DNA from 2 places in the Amycolatopsis sp. NBC_01307 genome. Region 2 is predicted to be linked to the other one. Evidence: riboswitches for the same ligand, from Rfam matches in the RefSeq annotation. Region 2 holds a riboswitch; the other holds the start of a gene.

Region 1 (7,549 bases), 3.7 Mb from region 2:
CAGGAAGGCGCGGAAGCCTGTGCTCGGCGTGTGCCGTGGCCTGCAGGTGATCAGCGTCGCCCTCGGCGGCACCCTGGTCCAGCACCTGCCCGAGGCGCGGGAGTCCACCGAGCACCAGCCCGCGCCGGCGACGTTCGGCCAGGGCGTCGTCACGCTGGCCGACGGCAGCCGCGCCGCGCGGATCCTGGGGCCGGAGACCAAGACCCTGTGCTACCACCACCAGGCGATCGACCGGCTCGGTGACGGCCTCGACCCGGTCGGCTGGTCCGCCGACGGCACCATCGAAGCCGCCGAAGCGCCGGGTGAGGACTTCCTGCTCGGCGTCCAGTGGCACCCCGAGCAGCACACCGACGACGTCCGGCTGTTCCAGGCCCTGGTCGCGGCGAGCAAGGAGAGGGCATGACCAGCTTCGAGGTGATCAACCCCGCCACCGAGCAGGTGGTGCGGTCGGTCGCGCTGACCAGCGCCGACGAGACCGACGCGGCGATCGTCCGCGCCCAGGCGGCGTTCCCGGTCTGGCGCGACGTCGCCCCCGGCGACCGCGCGCGGCTGCTGCGCCGCTTCGCCGACGCCGTCGAGGCGGACATCGAGCACCTCGCGCGGCTGGAGGTCGAGAACTCCGGGCACACCATCGGCAACGCGCGCTGGGAGGCGGGCAACGTCCGCGACGTGCTCAACTACTACTCCGCCGCGCCGGAACGCCTGATCGGGCAGCAGATCCCGGTGCCGGGCGGGGTCAACGTCACCTTCCACGAGCCGCTCGGCGTCGTCGGCGTGATCGTGCCGTGGAACTTCCCGATGCCGATCGCCGGCTGGGGGTTCGCGCCCGCGCTCGCCGCCGGCAACACCGTCGTGCTCAAGCCCGCCGAACTGACCCCGCTCACCGCGATCCGGCTCGGCGAGCTGGCGCGCGAGGCCGGCATCCCGGAAGACGTCTTCCAGGTGCTGCCCGGCAAGGGGTCCGTTGTCGGACAACGGTTCGTCGACCACCCGGCGGTGCGCAAGGTGGTCTTCACCGGCTCCACCGAGGTCGGCAAGCAGATCATGGCCGGCTGCGCGGCGCGGGTGAAGCGCGTGACGCTGGAGCTGGGCGGCAAGAACGCGAACGTCGTCTTCGCCGACGCCGACCTGGAGAAAGCCGCGGCGACCGCGCCCTACGGCGTCTTCGACAACGCCGGCCAGGACTGCTGCGCCCGGTCCCTGATCCTGGTGCAGGCCAGCGTCTACGACCGGTTCATGGAGCTGCTGGAACCCGCCGTCCACGGCGTCGTCGTCGGCGATCCCGCCGAAGAGAACACCGAGATGGGGCCGCTGATCTCCGCCGCGCACCGGGAGAAGGTCGCCTCGTACGTGCCGGACGACGCGCCCGTCGCGTTCCGCGGCACCGCGCCGGCCGGGCCCGGCTTCTGGTTCCCGCCGACCGTCCTGACCCCGCCGGACCTGCGGCACCCGGCCGCGGCCGACGAGGTCTTCGGCCCGGTCGTGGCCGTCGTGCCGTTCACCGACGAAGCGGACGCGGTGCGGCAGGCCAACACCACCGAGTACGGCCTGTCCGGCTCGATCTGGACCCGCGACACCGGCCGCGCGTTCCGCGTGGCGCGCGCCGTCGAGGCCGGCAACCTGTCGGTCAACTCGCACTCGTCGGTGCGCTACTGGACGCCCTTCGGCGGCTTCAAGCAGTCCGGCCTCGGCCGCGAGCTGGGCCCCGACGCCCCGACGGCGTTCGCCGAGACCAAGAACGTTTTCATCAGCACGGAGGAGTAATGGTCCAGCGTTTCGAAGGCCGCGTCGCGGTGATCACGGGCGGCGCGAGCGGCATCGGCCTCGCCTCGGCCCGCCGTCTGGCGAGCGAAGGCGCGAAGGTCGTCATCGCCGACCTGACGCCGGAATCCGGCAAAGCCGCCGCCGACGAGGTCGACGGCCTGTTCGTGCAGGCCGACGTCACCGACGCCGAGCAGGTGGAAGCCCTCTACCGGACCACGGCCGAGCAGTTCGGCTCGATCGACGTCGCGTTCAACAACGCCGGTATCTCGCCGCCCGAGGACGACTCGATCCTGACCACCGGGATCGAGGCCTGGGAGCGGGTCCAGCGCGTCAACCTGACGTCGGTCTACCTGTGCTGCAAGGCGGTCCTGCCCTACATGCAGCGCCAGGGCAAGGGCTCGATCGTCAACACGGCGTCGTTCGTGGCGGTGATGGGCGCGGCGACGTCGCAGATCTCCTACACCGCGTCGAAGGGCGGCGTGCTCGCCATGAGCCGCGAGCTCGGCGTGCAGTTCGCGCGGGAGAACATCCGCGTCAACGCGCTGTGCCCGGGGCCGGTGAACACGCCGCTGCTCAAGGAGCTGTTCGCGAAGGACCCGGAACGCGCGGCGCGGCGCCTGGTCCACGTCCCGGTCGGCCGGTTCGCCGAGCCCGACGAGATCGCGGCGGCCGTCGCGTTCCTGGCCAGCGACGACGCCAGCTTCATCACGGCGTCGCAGTTCCTGGTGGACGGCGGCATCTCCGGCGCGTACGTCACCCCGATCTAACGGCGCTTGCGGTTCCCGGCGGGTTTCTCGCCGGGGAACCACGCCTTCTTGAGGCCGTACACCTCCCGCAGGTACTTCCACGCGGCGTTGAGCGACTTCCGCTCGGCGGCGACTCGCGCTTCCCGGCGGCGAAGCACGCGGACCGCGGTTTCGGCGGCGAGGAACGCCCCGGCGGCGAAGGTGAGCACGCCGACGATCAGGGTCAGGGCGAGGACGGTGGTGGTCATGCTCACCAGCGTCGACGTGGTGCGGGCGGTTTGTCCCTGCGCAAAGCTAGCGGGTTTCGTTAGCTTTGTGAGGTGACGCACTGGCGCGCCGACGAGTGGGCGGAAGCGGTCCGGGCCGGGATCCGGGCGCGGGGGCTCTCCTTCGACGAGGCCGCGCGGCGGATCGGCGTGCCGACGTCCACCCTGCGCAGCTGGGTCGAGCACCGGCACGCGCCGAAGGTGACCGTCTTCGACCACTGGGCGCAGCTCGCCGAGGTCACCGGGCTCGGCGAGGCCGAGCTGCTCCGCGTCGCCGGTGTGCTGCCCGAGTCGCTGGCCACGCCGGTGCACGTCGCGCAGGCCGCGAAGTCGCTGCGGGAAGGCATCGAGCGGGCCGGGGACTTCCTGCGGCAGGCCACCGCGCTCGTCTACTCCTCGCCCGGCACGCAGGTGGCGAACGCGATCGCCGCGTCGCCGATCGACTGGGAGATGCGGATTCGCTCGGCCACCCGCGGCGACGAGATCCGCGTCACCTACCACCACTACGTCGGGATCGTGCCGCCCCGCGACTTCCCGCATTCCGACGCCGAAGCGCGCCGGATCATCGAACGCGAGATCCTCGGCGGGCTCTGGCAGCCGCTCGGGCTGTACTGGCGGGTCGCCGAGCCGCACGACTGGGACGACCCGCCGCGGCTGGTGATCCAGGTGCCCGAGCAGGAGGCGTCCCGCCCGCCGTCACCGTCGCCGCCGTTCGTGACGGCGCCGCCGGTCGTGGTGCTGTCGCCGATCTGGGGTTACGGCGAGCTGCTCGCGTCGCTGGTCGCGGACGGCCTCGGGTTCGGCAACGTCGACTTCCGCTACTTCGGCCTCCCGGACGCGATGGCCGGCCGGCTCCGGATCACCGCGCGCGAGCTGGCCGAGCCGGCGCCGCGGCTGGTGCACGCGGTGCCGCCGATCATGCTGCTGCACGGCCTCGAGGTGCCGGACCTGACCGGACGGCTCCCGGTCGTGGTCCGCTACGGCCCGCGGATGCGCGCCCGCGCCGCCCGGATCTACCGCGAGCCGCTGCTCGAGGCGGGGTTCGCCGACCCGGCGGAAGGCGCCCGCGCGATCGAGACGGCCGTCGACGCGGTGGTCGCCCGGCTGCCGGGGGAGTACTTCGAGGTGGTCCTGGACGACACGGACGTCTTCGACGGCGACCGGCCGTCCCTGGACCGGCTCAACGACTCGGTGGCGTGGCTCGCGGAGCAGGTGGTGGAGCACGTCCTGCTGGGCGCGGGCCTACCACCGGTCCCGCTGGGCGGGCCGTTGAAACGGCTGGTGCTGCCCTCGGGCCGGGTCCGCCGCCCACCGGCGCTGGCTAGCGCGGTCACCCGCCGGGTCGCCGGCCGCTGATCCCGTTCGGGCCAGGGGCGGTCGAGGCGGGCTCGAGGGCCGGTGTGGTGTTGGCCGGGTGAAGTAGACGGGGGTTGAACCCGGCAGGTACGGTAGCCGCCATAACTGCAGATCGGGCCGTCGAGCCGAGGCGGGAGAGCCCTCACGAAGTCAGTGGGGCACCGAAGGAGCAAACTCCCCGGAATCTCTCAGGTACCTGCTACCGCTTCGTGCGAGGCCACTCTGGAAAGCAGGCGCACCCGCGCCTCACCCAAGGTGAAAGCCGTGTCTGACACGGTGAAACTCTCAGGTGCCATGACAGAGGGGGAGTTCCCAGCGCACCGTTGTGTCCGGTGCCCGGCCCGAGGAGCTCCCGATCACCTCTACGCAGTTCGACGCCCGCCACATCGGCCCCTCCGAGGCCGAACGCGCCAAGATGCTCGCCGAGTGCGGCTACGGATCCCTCGACGCGCTGCTCGAAACGGCCGTGCCGAGTGCGATCCGCGTCACTCGCGACCTGGTCCTGCCGCCCGCCGCGTCCGAAGAGGACGCCACCGCGGAGCTGCGCGCGCTCGCCGCGCGTAACCGGCCGATGACGCAGATGATCGGGCTCGGCTACTCCGACACCGTCACCCCCGGCGTGATCCGGCGCAACGTCCTCGAGAACCCCGCCTGGTACACGGCCTACACGCCGTACCAGCCGGAAATCTCGCAGGGCCGCCTCGAAGCGCTGCTCAACTTCCAGACGATGGTCGCCGACCTGACCGGGCTGGCCACCGCGAACGCGTCCCTGCTCGACGAGTCGACCGCCGTCGCCGAGGCCGTCACGCTGATGCGCCGCGCGTCCAAGTCGAAGTCGAACAAGGTCGTCCTCGACGCCGAGTGCCTGCCGCAGACCATCGCCGTCGTGCGGACCCGCGTCGAGGCGCTGGGCATCGAGGTCGAGGTCCGCGACCTGCTCACCGGGCTGCCCGAGGACTTCTTCGGCGTCGTCGTCCAGTACCCCGGCGCGTCCGGCGTGCTGCGCGGCCGCGGTTTCTACCACGCGATCTCCGAGTCGGCGAAGGCCGCGGGCGCGCTGTTCACCGTCGCCGCCGACCTCCTCTCGCTGACGCTCATCACCTCGCCCGGCGAGTTCGGCGCCGACGTCGCCGCCGGGTCGACGCAGCGCTTCGGCGTCCCGCTCGGCTACGGCGGCCCGCACGCCGGGTTCATGTCGGTCCGCGCCGGGCTCGAGCGCTCGCTGCCCGGGCGCCTGGTCGGCGTCTCGGTCGACGCCGACGGCAACCCGGCCTACCGCCTCGCGCTGCAGACGCGTGAGCAGCACATCCGCCGCGAGAAGGCGACGTCCAACATCTGCACCGCGCAGGTCCTCCCGGCCGTGCTGGCCGCGATGTACGCGGTCTACCACGGCCCGGACGGCCTCAAGCGGATCGCCCAGCGCGTCCACGGCCTGGCCGCGGGCTTCGCCGACGCGCTGCGCAAGACCGGCGTCGAGGTCGTGCACGAGTCCTTCTTCGACACCGTCGTCGCGCACGTCCCGGGTCAGGCGGCCGACGTCCACGTCGCCGCCCGCGCGGCCGGCGTCAACCTCGGCCACGTCGACGCCGACCACGTCCGCGTCGCCTTCGACGAGGTCAGCACCCCCGCGATCACCGCCAAGGTCCTCAAGGCCTTCGGCGTCGAAGAGGACGCGCGGGACGGCGTCGCGCTGCCGAACGGCCTCGCCCGCGAGAGCGGCTTCATGGGCCACGAGGTCTTCGGCAGCCACCGCTCCGAGACGGCGATGCTGCGCTACCTGCGCCGGCTGTCCGACCAGGACTACGCGCTCGACCGCGGCATGATCCCGCTCGGCTCCTGCACGATGAAGCTCAACGCCACCACCGAGATGGAGCCGATCAGCTGGCGCGAGTTCGCCGGCATCCACCCGTTCGCGCCGGCCGAGGACGCCGAGGGCTACCACGTCCTCGTCGCGCAGCTGGCCGAGTGGCTGGCCGAGGTCACCGGCTACGACCAGGTGTCGCTGCAGCCGAACGCGGGCAGCCAGGGCGAGCTGGCCGGGCTCCTCGCGATCCGCGCCTACCACCGCGCCAACGGCGACGACGCCCGCGACGTCTGCCTGATCCCGTCGTCCGCGCACGGCACCAACGCCGCGTCCGCGGTGCTCGCCGGGATGCGCGTGGTCGTCGTCAAGTGCACCGACGAGGGCAACGTCGACCTGGCCGACCTGCGGTCCAAAGTGGACACGCACCGGGACACGCTCGCCGCGATCATGGTCACCTACCCGTCGACGCACGGCGTGTACGAGCACTCGATCGACGAGCTGGCCAAGATCGTGCACGACGGCGGCGGCCAGGTGTACGTCGACGGCGCGAACCTCAACGCCCTGCTGGGCCTGGCCAAGCCGGGCGAGTTCGGCGGCGACGTCTCGCACCTGAACCTGCACAAGACCTTCTGCATCCCGCACGGCGGCGGCGGCCCCGGCGTCGGCCCGGTCGCGGTGCGCGCGCACCTCGCGCCGTTCCTGCCCAACCACCCGCTGCTGGAGGCGGCCGGCCCGGCGACCGGCGTCGGCCCGATCAGCGGCGCGCCCTACGGCTCGGCGTCGATCCTGCCGATCTCCTGGGCCTACGTCCGGATGATGGGCGCGCCCGGCCTGACCGCCGCGACGAAGGTCGCCGTGCTGGCCGCGAACTACGTCGCCTCGCGCCTCGCCCCGCACTACCCGGTGCTCTACACGGGCCAGGACGGCCTGGTCGCGCACGAGTGCATCCTCGACCTGCGCCAGATCACCAAGGAGACCGGCGTGACGGTCGACGACGTCGCGAAGCGGCTCATCGACTACGGCTTCCACGCGCCGACCATGTCGTTCCCGGTCGCCGGCACGCTGATGGTCGAGCCGACCGAGTCCGAGGACCTGGGCGAGATCGACCGGTTCATCGCCGCGATGATCGCCATCCGCGGCGAGATCGACGAGGTCGCCAAGGGCACCTGGACGGCGGAGTCGTCGCCGCTGCGCGGTGCGCCGCACACCGCCGAGACGCTGGTCGGCGAGTGGGACAAGGCCTACGACCGCGAGCTGGCCGTGTTCCCGGCGGGCGTGTCGCGCAAGAACAAGTACTGGCCGCCGGTCCGCCGCATCGACGGCGCCCGCGGTGACCGCAACCTGGTCTGCTCCTGCCCGCCCCTCAGCGAGTACGGGTCGTGAGTGCGTAACAGTGTTCTAACACTGTTACGCACTCACGACCCCACCCACGGAAGGCGAACATGTCTCGCGAAACGTCCCTGCACGGAGTCCACAAGGGACTCGGTGCGCTGTTCACCGACTTCGCCGGCTGGTCCATGCCGGTCCGCTACGCCAGCGAGCTGGCCGAGCACAAGGCCGTCCGCGAGGCGGCCGGGCTGTTCGACCTCTCGCACATGGCCGAAATCCACGTC
Region 2 (7,549 bases):
GGTGAGCACCCGCAGGGCGATCGCGGGGAGCAGCAGCAGGAGCAGGAGCCAGTGGCGGCGGAGGAAACCGGACACGCCCGCGGTCACTCCGTCGCGTTCGGACGCTCGAGACCGGAGAAGTACTTCCACGCCGTGGCGAGCCCGTCGGTCAGCGACGTCGACGGCCGGTAGCCGATCGTCTCCGCGCTCCCCGAGACGTCGACGACCACCGCGGGCATCTCCCCCGCCGGCGCCTCGACGTGCTCCACCGGCAGCTCGGCGCCGGTCACCTCACGCACGGCTTCGACCATCTCCAGCACCGAAACCGACTTCCCGGCGCCGACGATCGCGGTGCCGGAGTAGCCGCTGCCGACGGCGAGGGTGATGGCGTTGACGACGTCGTCGACGTGCACGAGGTCGCGCCGCTGCTGCCCGTCGCCGTAGACGCGGACGCCGGTGCCGGTCAGCGCCGCGCGCATCATCCGCGGCACGAAACTGTCCTTGTGGGACATTCCCGGGCCGTAGACGTTGGTGAACCGCAAGGCACACGTCTTCATCCCGTACGCGCCCGCGTAGCCGGACAGCAGCATTTCGCACGCCGCCTTGGTGGCGCCGTAGGGCGTCAGCGGCCGCGGCGGCAGGTCCGGCGTGATGGTCGCGCCACCGACGTTGCCGATCACGGCGTTGGTCGAGGCGAGCACGAAGCCCGGCACTTCGAGGCGCCGCGCCAGTTCCAGCAGTTCCTGCGTCACGAGGACGTTGTCGGCGAAGGTCTGCTCCGGCAGTTCGACCGAGCGCAGCACGGAAGTCAGCGCGGCGAGGTGCACGATGGCCGCCGTTTCGGACGTCACGGCCTCTTCGCGGACGGCGGCGTCGAGCAGCTCGCCGGTCACCACGCGGACGCCGGCCGGCTCGTCCGGGAACGGGACCCGGTCGACGACGGTCACCGGAACGCCCCGCTCGCGGAAGGCGCGCACGACGGCGCGGCCGATGAAGCCGCTGCCCCCGGTCACGACCACGGACGTCCGATCCGGACCACTGCCACTCGCCATGGCGCCAACCTACCTCCCGCCCCTGTGAGGCCGGCGCAAGCCCGGACCTAGGCGAACGCCTCCGGCGGCGGGCACGAGCAGACCAGGTTCCGGTCGCCTGCCGCGCCGTCGATGCGGCGGACCGGCGGCCAGATCTTCGCGCCGCCCGGCCCGGCCGGGAACACCGCCGTCTCACGGCTGTAGGGGCGATCCCACTCGCCCGTGACGCAGCGCGCGGTGTGCGGCGCGTGCCGCAGCGGCGAGTCCGCCAGGGCCCACTCCCCCGCCGCGACGCGGTCGATCTCGCCGCGGATCGCGATCATCGCCGCGCAGAAGCGGTCCAGCTCGGCGAGGTTCTCGCTCTCGGTCGGCTCCACCATGAGCGTGCCCGGCACCGGGAACGACATCGTCGGCGCGTGCAGGCCGTAGTCCGCCAGCCGCTTGGCGACGTCGTCGACCGTGACGCCGGTGGCCTTCGTCAGCGGCCGCAGGTCGAGGACGCACTCGTGGGCGACGAGGCCGTCGTGGCCGGCGTAGAGCACCGGGTAGTGCTCGCCGAGCCGCCGCGCGACGTAGTTGGCGTTCGCCACGGCCACCAGCGTCGCCCGGCGCAAGCCTCCGGCGCCCATCGTCCGGACGTAGGCCCACGAGATCGGCAGGATCGACGCGCTGCCCCACGGCGCCGCGCTGACCGGGCCGACGCCGGTCGCCGGGCCGGCCGCGGGCTGCAGCGGGTGGTTCGGCAGGAAAGGCGCGAGGTGCGCGCGGACGCCGATCGGGCCGACCCCCGGCCCGCCACCGCCGTGCGGGACGCAGAACGTCTTGTGCAGATTGAGGTGCGAGACGTCGGCGCCGAACCGGCCGTACTGCGCCACGCCGATGAGCGCGTTGAGGTTGGCGCCGTCGACGTACACCTGGCCGCCCGCGTCGTGCACCAGCGCGCAGACCTCGCCGACGGTGTCCTCGTAGACCCCGTGCGTCGACGGGTAGGTGATCATGATGGCCGCGAGATCGGCCCGGTGCTCGTCCACTGTGGACCGCAGGTGCGCGAGGTCGATGTCGCCGCCGTCGTCGCACCGGACGACGACCACCCGCATGCCCGCCATCACGGCGCTGGCGGCGTTGGTGCCGTGCGCGCTGGCCGGGATCAGGCAGACGTCGCGCTCGCCCTCGCCGCGCGAGCGGTGGTGGGCGCGGATGGCCAGCAGCCCGGCGAACTCGCCCTGGCTGCCGGCGTTGGGCTGCAGGGAAACCGCGTCGTAGCCGGTGATCCGGGCCAGCCAGGCCTCGAGGTCCGCGATCACCGACAGCAGGCCGGCCGCGTCCTCGGCCGGGGCGAACGGGTGCAGCCCGGCGAACTCCGGCCAGGTGACGGGCTCCATCTCCGCCGCGGCGTTGAGCTTCATCGTGCAGGAGCCGAGCGGGATCATGCTGCGGTCGAGCGCGACGTCCTTGTCCGACAGCTCCCGCAGGTAGCGCAGCAACGCGGTTTCGGAGCGGTGGGCGTGGAACACCGGGTGGGTGAGGAATCCGCTCGTGCGCCGCAGCGGCGCCGGGAGCGCGTCCGCCGTGTCCTCGTCCAGGCCGTCCACATCGGACACCGCGACGCCGAAGGCCTTCCACACCAACGAGAGCCGCTCGCGGGTGGTCGTCTCGTCGCAGGCGACGCCGACGTGGTCGTCGTCGATCCGCCGCAGGTTCACACCGAGGTCGCGAGCCGCCGCGACGACCGCGGCCGCGCGGCCCGGCACCGCCGCGGTGACGGTGTCGAAGAACTCGCCGTGCACGACCTCGACGCCGCCCTCGCAGAGGCCGGCCGCGAGCACGGTCGCCATCCGGTGGGCGCGCAGCGCGATCGCGCGCAGGCCGTCGGGGCCGTGGTGGACCGCGTACATCGAGGCCATCACGGCGAGCAGGACCTGCGCGGTGCAGATGTTCGACGTCGCCTTCTCGCGGCGGATGTGCTGTTCCCGGGTCTGCAGTGCCAGCCGGTACGCCGGGGCGCCGTCTTCGTCCTTCGAGACACCGACCAGCCGGCCGGGCAACTGCCGCTCCAAGCCTTGGCGGACCGCCAGGTAAGCCGCGTGCGGGCCGCCGAAGCCCATCGGGACGCCGAACCGCTGGGTCGAGCCGATGGCGACGTCGGCGCCGAGCTCACCGGGCGGCCGCAGCAGCGTCAGGGACAGGGGGTCCGCGGCGACGATCACCGCCGCGCCGTGCTTCTTGGCGTCGGCGATGGTGAAGTCGAACTCGCGGACGGCGCCGGACGCGCCCGGGCAGGACAGCAGGACGCCGAAGAAGTCGCCGCCGAGGCCGAGCCCGGTGAGCCCCTGGGACAGGTCTTCGACGACCAGCTCGATGCCCAGCGGTTCCGCGCGAGTCCGCAGCACGGCGAGGGTCTGGGGCAGGGTGTCCTCGTCGACGACGAACCGGTTGGACGCCGACTTGCCGGCGCGGCGCACGAGCGTCATCGCTTCGGCGGCCGCGGTGGCCTCGTCGAGCAGGGACGCGTTCGCGACGGGCAGGCCGGTCAGGTCGGCGACCATGGTCTGGAAGTTGAGGAGCGCTTCGAGCCGTCCCTGCGAGATTTCCGGCTGGTAGGGCGTGTACGCGGTGTACCAGGCCGGGTTCTCGAGGACGTTGCGGCGGATCACCGACGGGGTCACGGTGTCGTGGTAACCGAGGCCGATCATCTGGGCCATCGGCCGGTTCCGCGCGGCCAGCGCCCGCAGTTCGGCGAGCACCTGGGCTTCGGTGGCGGCCGGCGGCAGGTCGAGGGGCGCGGCGGACGCGCGCAGCGACCCGGGCACGGCCCGCTCGGCGAGTTCGTCGAGGGAGGCGACGCCGATGACGTCGAGGATCGTGCGGAGTTCCGCCGGACCGGGCCCGATGTGCCGGTCGGCGAAGGGAAAGCCCTGTTCCAGGGAGGCGAGTGACGGCTGCACGATGGCCTCCTGCGAACGCGACCACGGCCGGGGGTCCGGGGGCGGAGCCCGCCGGGCGGGGTGTGGGGGTTGCCCCCACAAAACACCAGGTAGGCGACGGGCGAGCCTGCGAGCCCGAAGCCGTACCCTCCCCACTCTGTCCGTACCCCCGAAGGGGCGCCTGAGAGTTTCGCCCGAGGTTGAGCCGGGCTTGCACCGTCGGCGGGGCCATCAGGTTGTGTCCTGACGACCCGCTTTCCAGAGGCGTCTAGACCGCGCGGTCCAGGGTGCCTGAGAGGTTCCGGGGAGGACTTGCTCCTTCGGCGCCGGACTCGAGGTTGTGGTCCGGACTCTCCCGCGCGGTTTCGTCGACTGCGTGGATCACTTTACTCCCGCCGCCGCGGAGATGATCACCCGGTACGGCGGGCGTTGCGGCGTTGGGTCAGCTCGTCCGGCTCGTGCGCTTCGACGATGCCGCCGTCGGCGCGTTCGGCCGGGAACTCGTGGATGGTGCCGCTGATTTCCTGCATCGCGCCGCTGACCGCGATGCCGAACACGCCCTGGCCGCCCTGGAGCAGATCGACGATCTCCTCCGGCGAGGTGCATTCGTAGACCGTGGTGCCGTCGGAGAACAGTGTGACCTTGGCGAGGTCACGGACCCCGCGGACGGACAGGTGGTCGACCGCGACCCGGATGTTCTGCAGCGAGACCCCGGTGTCCAGCAGCCGCTTGACCACCTTCAGGACCAGGATGTCCTTGAACGAGTACAGCCGCTGGGAGCCGGAGCCGTGCGCGGTGCGGATGCTGGGCGCGATCAGTTTCGTGCGAGCCCAGTAGTCGAGCTGACGGTAGGTGATCCCGGCGATCTGGCACGCGGCCGGACCCCGGTAGCCGACGAGCTCGTCGGGCAGCGAGTCATCGGGGAACAGTTCACCCTGCTCGCCAGCCGCGAACCGAACAGGCTGCTTCTCGGAACCAGCCTCGACCACGCAAGCCTCCCCTCGCCCGACCAGGCGGCCGGCGAATGACAGCCGGACAGGACCCAGAGCGGGACCCACCGGAGATCAACCGCCACGATCCGGCCCCAGACCGTGAATCACATCGTGGCGATTTACCTCCTCCGACGGTAAGCGCCCAGGCAAGGCCGGTCAACGCGACGCGCGGCAAGCCTCAACGGTCGGATGAGCGTTTGAGCCGTTCGCCGTACCCGGGAGGCAGTGGTTCAAACCTCCTGGACACTTTTACTCAGCCGTGTTAATTTTTACTCATGCAAGTAAAGACCGAACTCATGGCCGAGATGGGCCTCAGCGTGACCGAGGCCGCCCGCCGCGCGCAGATCCTCGGCGCGACGATCGGCGTCATCAACGACCTCGGCTACCGCAAGGCCACGTTCGCCAAGATCCGCGAACGCGCCGGGCTGAGCAGCACCCGGATGATCTCCTACCACTTCACCAACAAGGCCGGGCTGATGCAGGCGGTGCTCAGCACGGTCGTCGAGACGAAGAACGAGTTCCTCAAGGAGCGCACCGGCGGCGATCTGGACCCGGCCGACCGCGCCGGCTACCTGCGGGCGCACATCGAGACGTCGATCGCGTTCCTGCGGGCCTACCCGGACTGCGTGCGGGTGCTGACGGAGATGGCCGCCAACACCGACGACGCCGAGGGCTGGGTGATGACGAAGGTCCTGGTCGACGACCTGCGGGTGCACGGCCTGGCCCGCCAGCTCAAGCAGGGCCAGGCCGAGGGCACGTTCGGCGCGTTCACGCCCGAGGTGATGGCGATGTCGATCGCCCAGGCGATCGACGGCGTGGCGGCGGCCTACGCGGCCGACCCCGCGCTGGACCTGGAGCTCTACGGCCGCGAGGTCGCGGACACGTTCGTCAGGGCCACCGCTCCCTGATCCGCGAGGGCCCGGTCGAGGCGCTCTTCGAGCCGGGCCTTGGGCTGCGCGCCCACGACGGTCAGGACGGGCTCGCCGGCGCGGAACAGGATCATCGTCGGCAGCGACATGACCTGGTACGCCCGGGTCGTCTCCGGGTTCTCGTCGGAGTTGATCTTGCACACCGACAACTTGCCGGCGCGCTCGCGGGCCAGCGCGGCCAGCACCGGCGCGATCATCCGGCACGGCGGGCACCAGGTGGCCCAGAACTCGACCAGCACCGGGACGTCACCGCCGAGCACCTCGGCGGCGAACGTCGCATCCGTGACTTCGGCGATTTCGGGGATTTCGGGGATTTCGGACATGACTGAGCTCCTTCAGAGACGTTCGGGGACGACGCACGGATCGGGGGCGCAGGCGGGGTCCTGCCTGGCCAGCGCGTCGGCGAGCTTCCCGGCGAGGTCGGCGCGGATCGCGCCGAGGCGGGCGAGGACGGCGTCGGCCTCCGCGAGCTTGCGCCGGTACATCTCGATCGAGCTCGGGCAGGCGTCGCCGGTCTCGTGGCCGCTGCGCAGGCAGTCGACGAACGGCCGGGTCTCGTCGAGGGACAGGCCGACGGTCTGCAGCTTCAGGATCTCCGTGACCAGCTGGAGGTCGTCCTCGTCGTACTCGCGGTAGCCGTTGGCCGCGCGACGGGCCGCGAGGAGGCCCTGGTCCTCGTAAAAGCGAAGCGCACGGGTAGTGGTACCCGTGCGCTTGGCCAGCTCTCCGATCCGCATGCCCCGACGGTAGACGTTGACGTCGGCGTCAAGGCAAGCCGCGGCATCCGTTATGTATCGGCGCCGCGGAAGTCTTCCGGGGAGACCGAGTCGAGGAACTCGCGGAACTTCTCGACCTCGTCCTCCTGCTCGTCCGGGATGATCAGGCCGGCCTCTTCCAGCACCGCGTCCACGGCGTGGATGGGGACGCCGATCCGCAGGGCCAGCGCGACCGAGTCGCTCGGCCGGGCGGACACCCGGATGTCTCCGTCGAACACGAGCTCGGCGAAGAACGTGCCTTCCTTGAGGTCGGTGATCACGACCTGCTCCAGCTCGCGGCCCAACGCCCCGATGACCTCTTTGAGCAGGTCATGGGTGAGCGGGCGGGCGGGACGGACCCCTTGCTGCTCCAACGCGATGGCGGTCGCTTCGACCGAGCCGATCCAGATCGGCAGGTACCGTTCGCCCTCGGTCTCCCGCAGCAACAAGATCGGCTGATTCGCGGGCAGCTCGACCCGCACACCGACGACGCGCATTTCGCTCATCGGGCTTCGCCTCCCTCTCGTGCACACGGGCTTCAGCGCTGGAACCGCCTCGCGCCGTTCACTACCGACGCTACCCGTCATCCGTGCGCTGTGCTCGCTGTCGGACACTCTCGGCTCGCCTACCGCAAACCGTTGTTCTCACGGTACGGCATGAGGTGCCGAACATTCAGTCATTGACATGGGACCGCAAAGAGGATCTCACCGTCCCGTTACGCCTCAACAACCCGTGGCGCCACGGATTCCGGCCTTCACGAGGAGCGTGTGCAGGGTCACCGACAGTGCCGCGAGCTCTCGCACCACCTCGTCGGCCCGTGCTTTGGCCTCCGGGTCACGATGCCGGTACACCGGGGTCACGATCTGCTCCAGCAGGCCGACCTCGCGGTCGGCCGCGGCGCGGAAGGCACGCAGGTGTCTCGGCTCGATACCGAATTCG

What was found. Region 2 has a riboswitch for glycine ahead of gcvP (aminomethyl-transferring glycine dehydrogenase). Riboswitches for the same ligand answer to the same signal wherever they lie in the genome.
Region 1: linked by a shared signal. The riboswitch ahead of gcvP (aminomethyl-transferring glycine dehydrogenase) and the one ahead of gcvP (aminomethyl-transferring glycine dehydrogenase) in region 2 are both predicted to bind glycine.

Annotation. Positions count from the first base shown of each region.
Region 1 covers NZ_CP108403.1:10,718,677-10,726,225, forward strand. Annotated here, with positions in the region: gene OG439_RS48415 (gamma-glutamyl-gamma-aminobutyrate hydrolase family protein) at 1-403, shown strand, start outside; gene OG439_RS48420 (aldehyde dehydrogenase family protein) at 400-1,764, shown strand; gene OG439_RS48425 (3-oxoacyl-ACP reductase) at 1,764-2,531, shown strand; gene OG439_RS48430 (hypothetical protein) at 2,528-2,758, opposite strand; gene OG439_RS48435 (helix-turn-helix domain-containing protein) at 2,831-4,132, shown strand; glycine riboswitch at 4,254-4,347, shown strand; gene gcvP (aminomethyl-transferring glycine dehydrogenase) at 4,488-7,319, shown strand; gene gcvT (glycine cleavage system aminomethyltransferase GcvT) at 7,379-7,549, shown strand, end outside.
Region 2 covers NZ_CP108403.1:3,353,989-3,361,537, forward strand. Annotated here, with positions in the region: gene OG439_RS13865 (glycosyltransferase family 2 protein) at 1-75, opposite strand, end outside; gene OG439_RS13870 (NAD-dependent epimerase/dehydratase family protein) at 84-1,031, opposite strand; gene gcvP (aminomethyl-transferring glycine dehydrogenase) at 1,079-3,955, opposite strand; glycine riboswitch at 4,203-4,302, opposite strand; gene OG439_RS13880 (MerR family transcriptional regulator) at 4,345-4,923, opposite strand; gene OG439_RS13885 (TetR/AcrR family transcriptional regulator) at 5,202-5,834, shown strand; gene trxA (thioredoxin) at 5,786-6,178, opposite strand; gene OG439_RS13895 (MerR family transcriptional regulator) at 6,191-6,592, opposite strand; gene OG439_RS13900 (bifunctional nuclease family protein) at 6,643-7,116, opposite strand; gene ftsR (transcriptional regulator FtsR) at 7,333-7,549, opposite strand, start outside.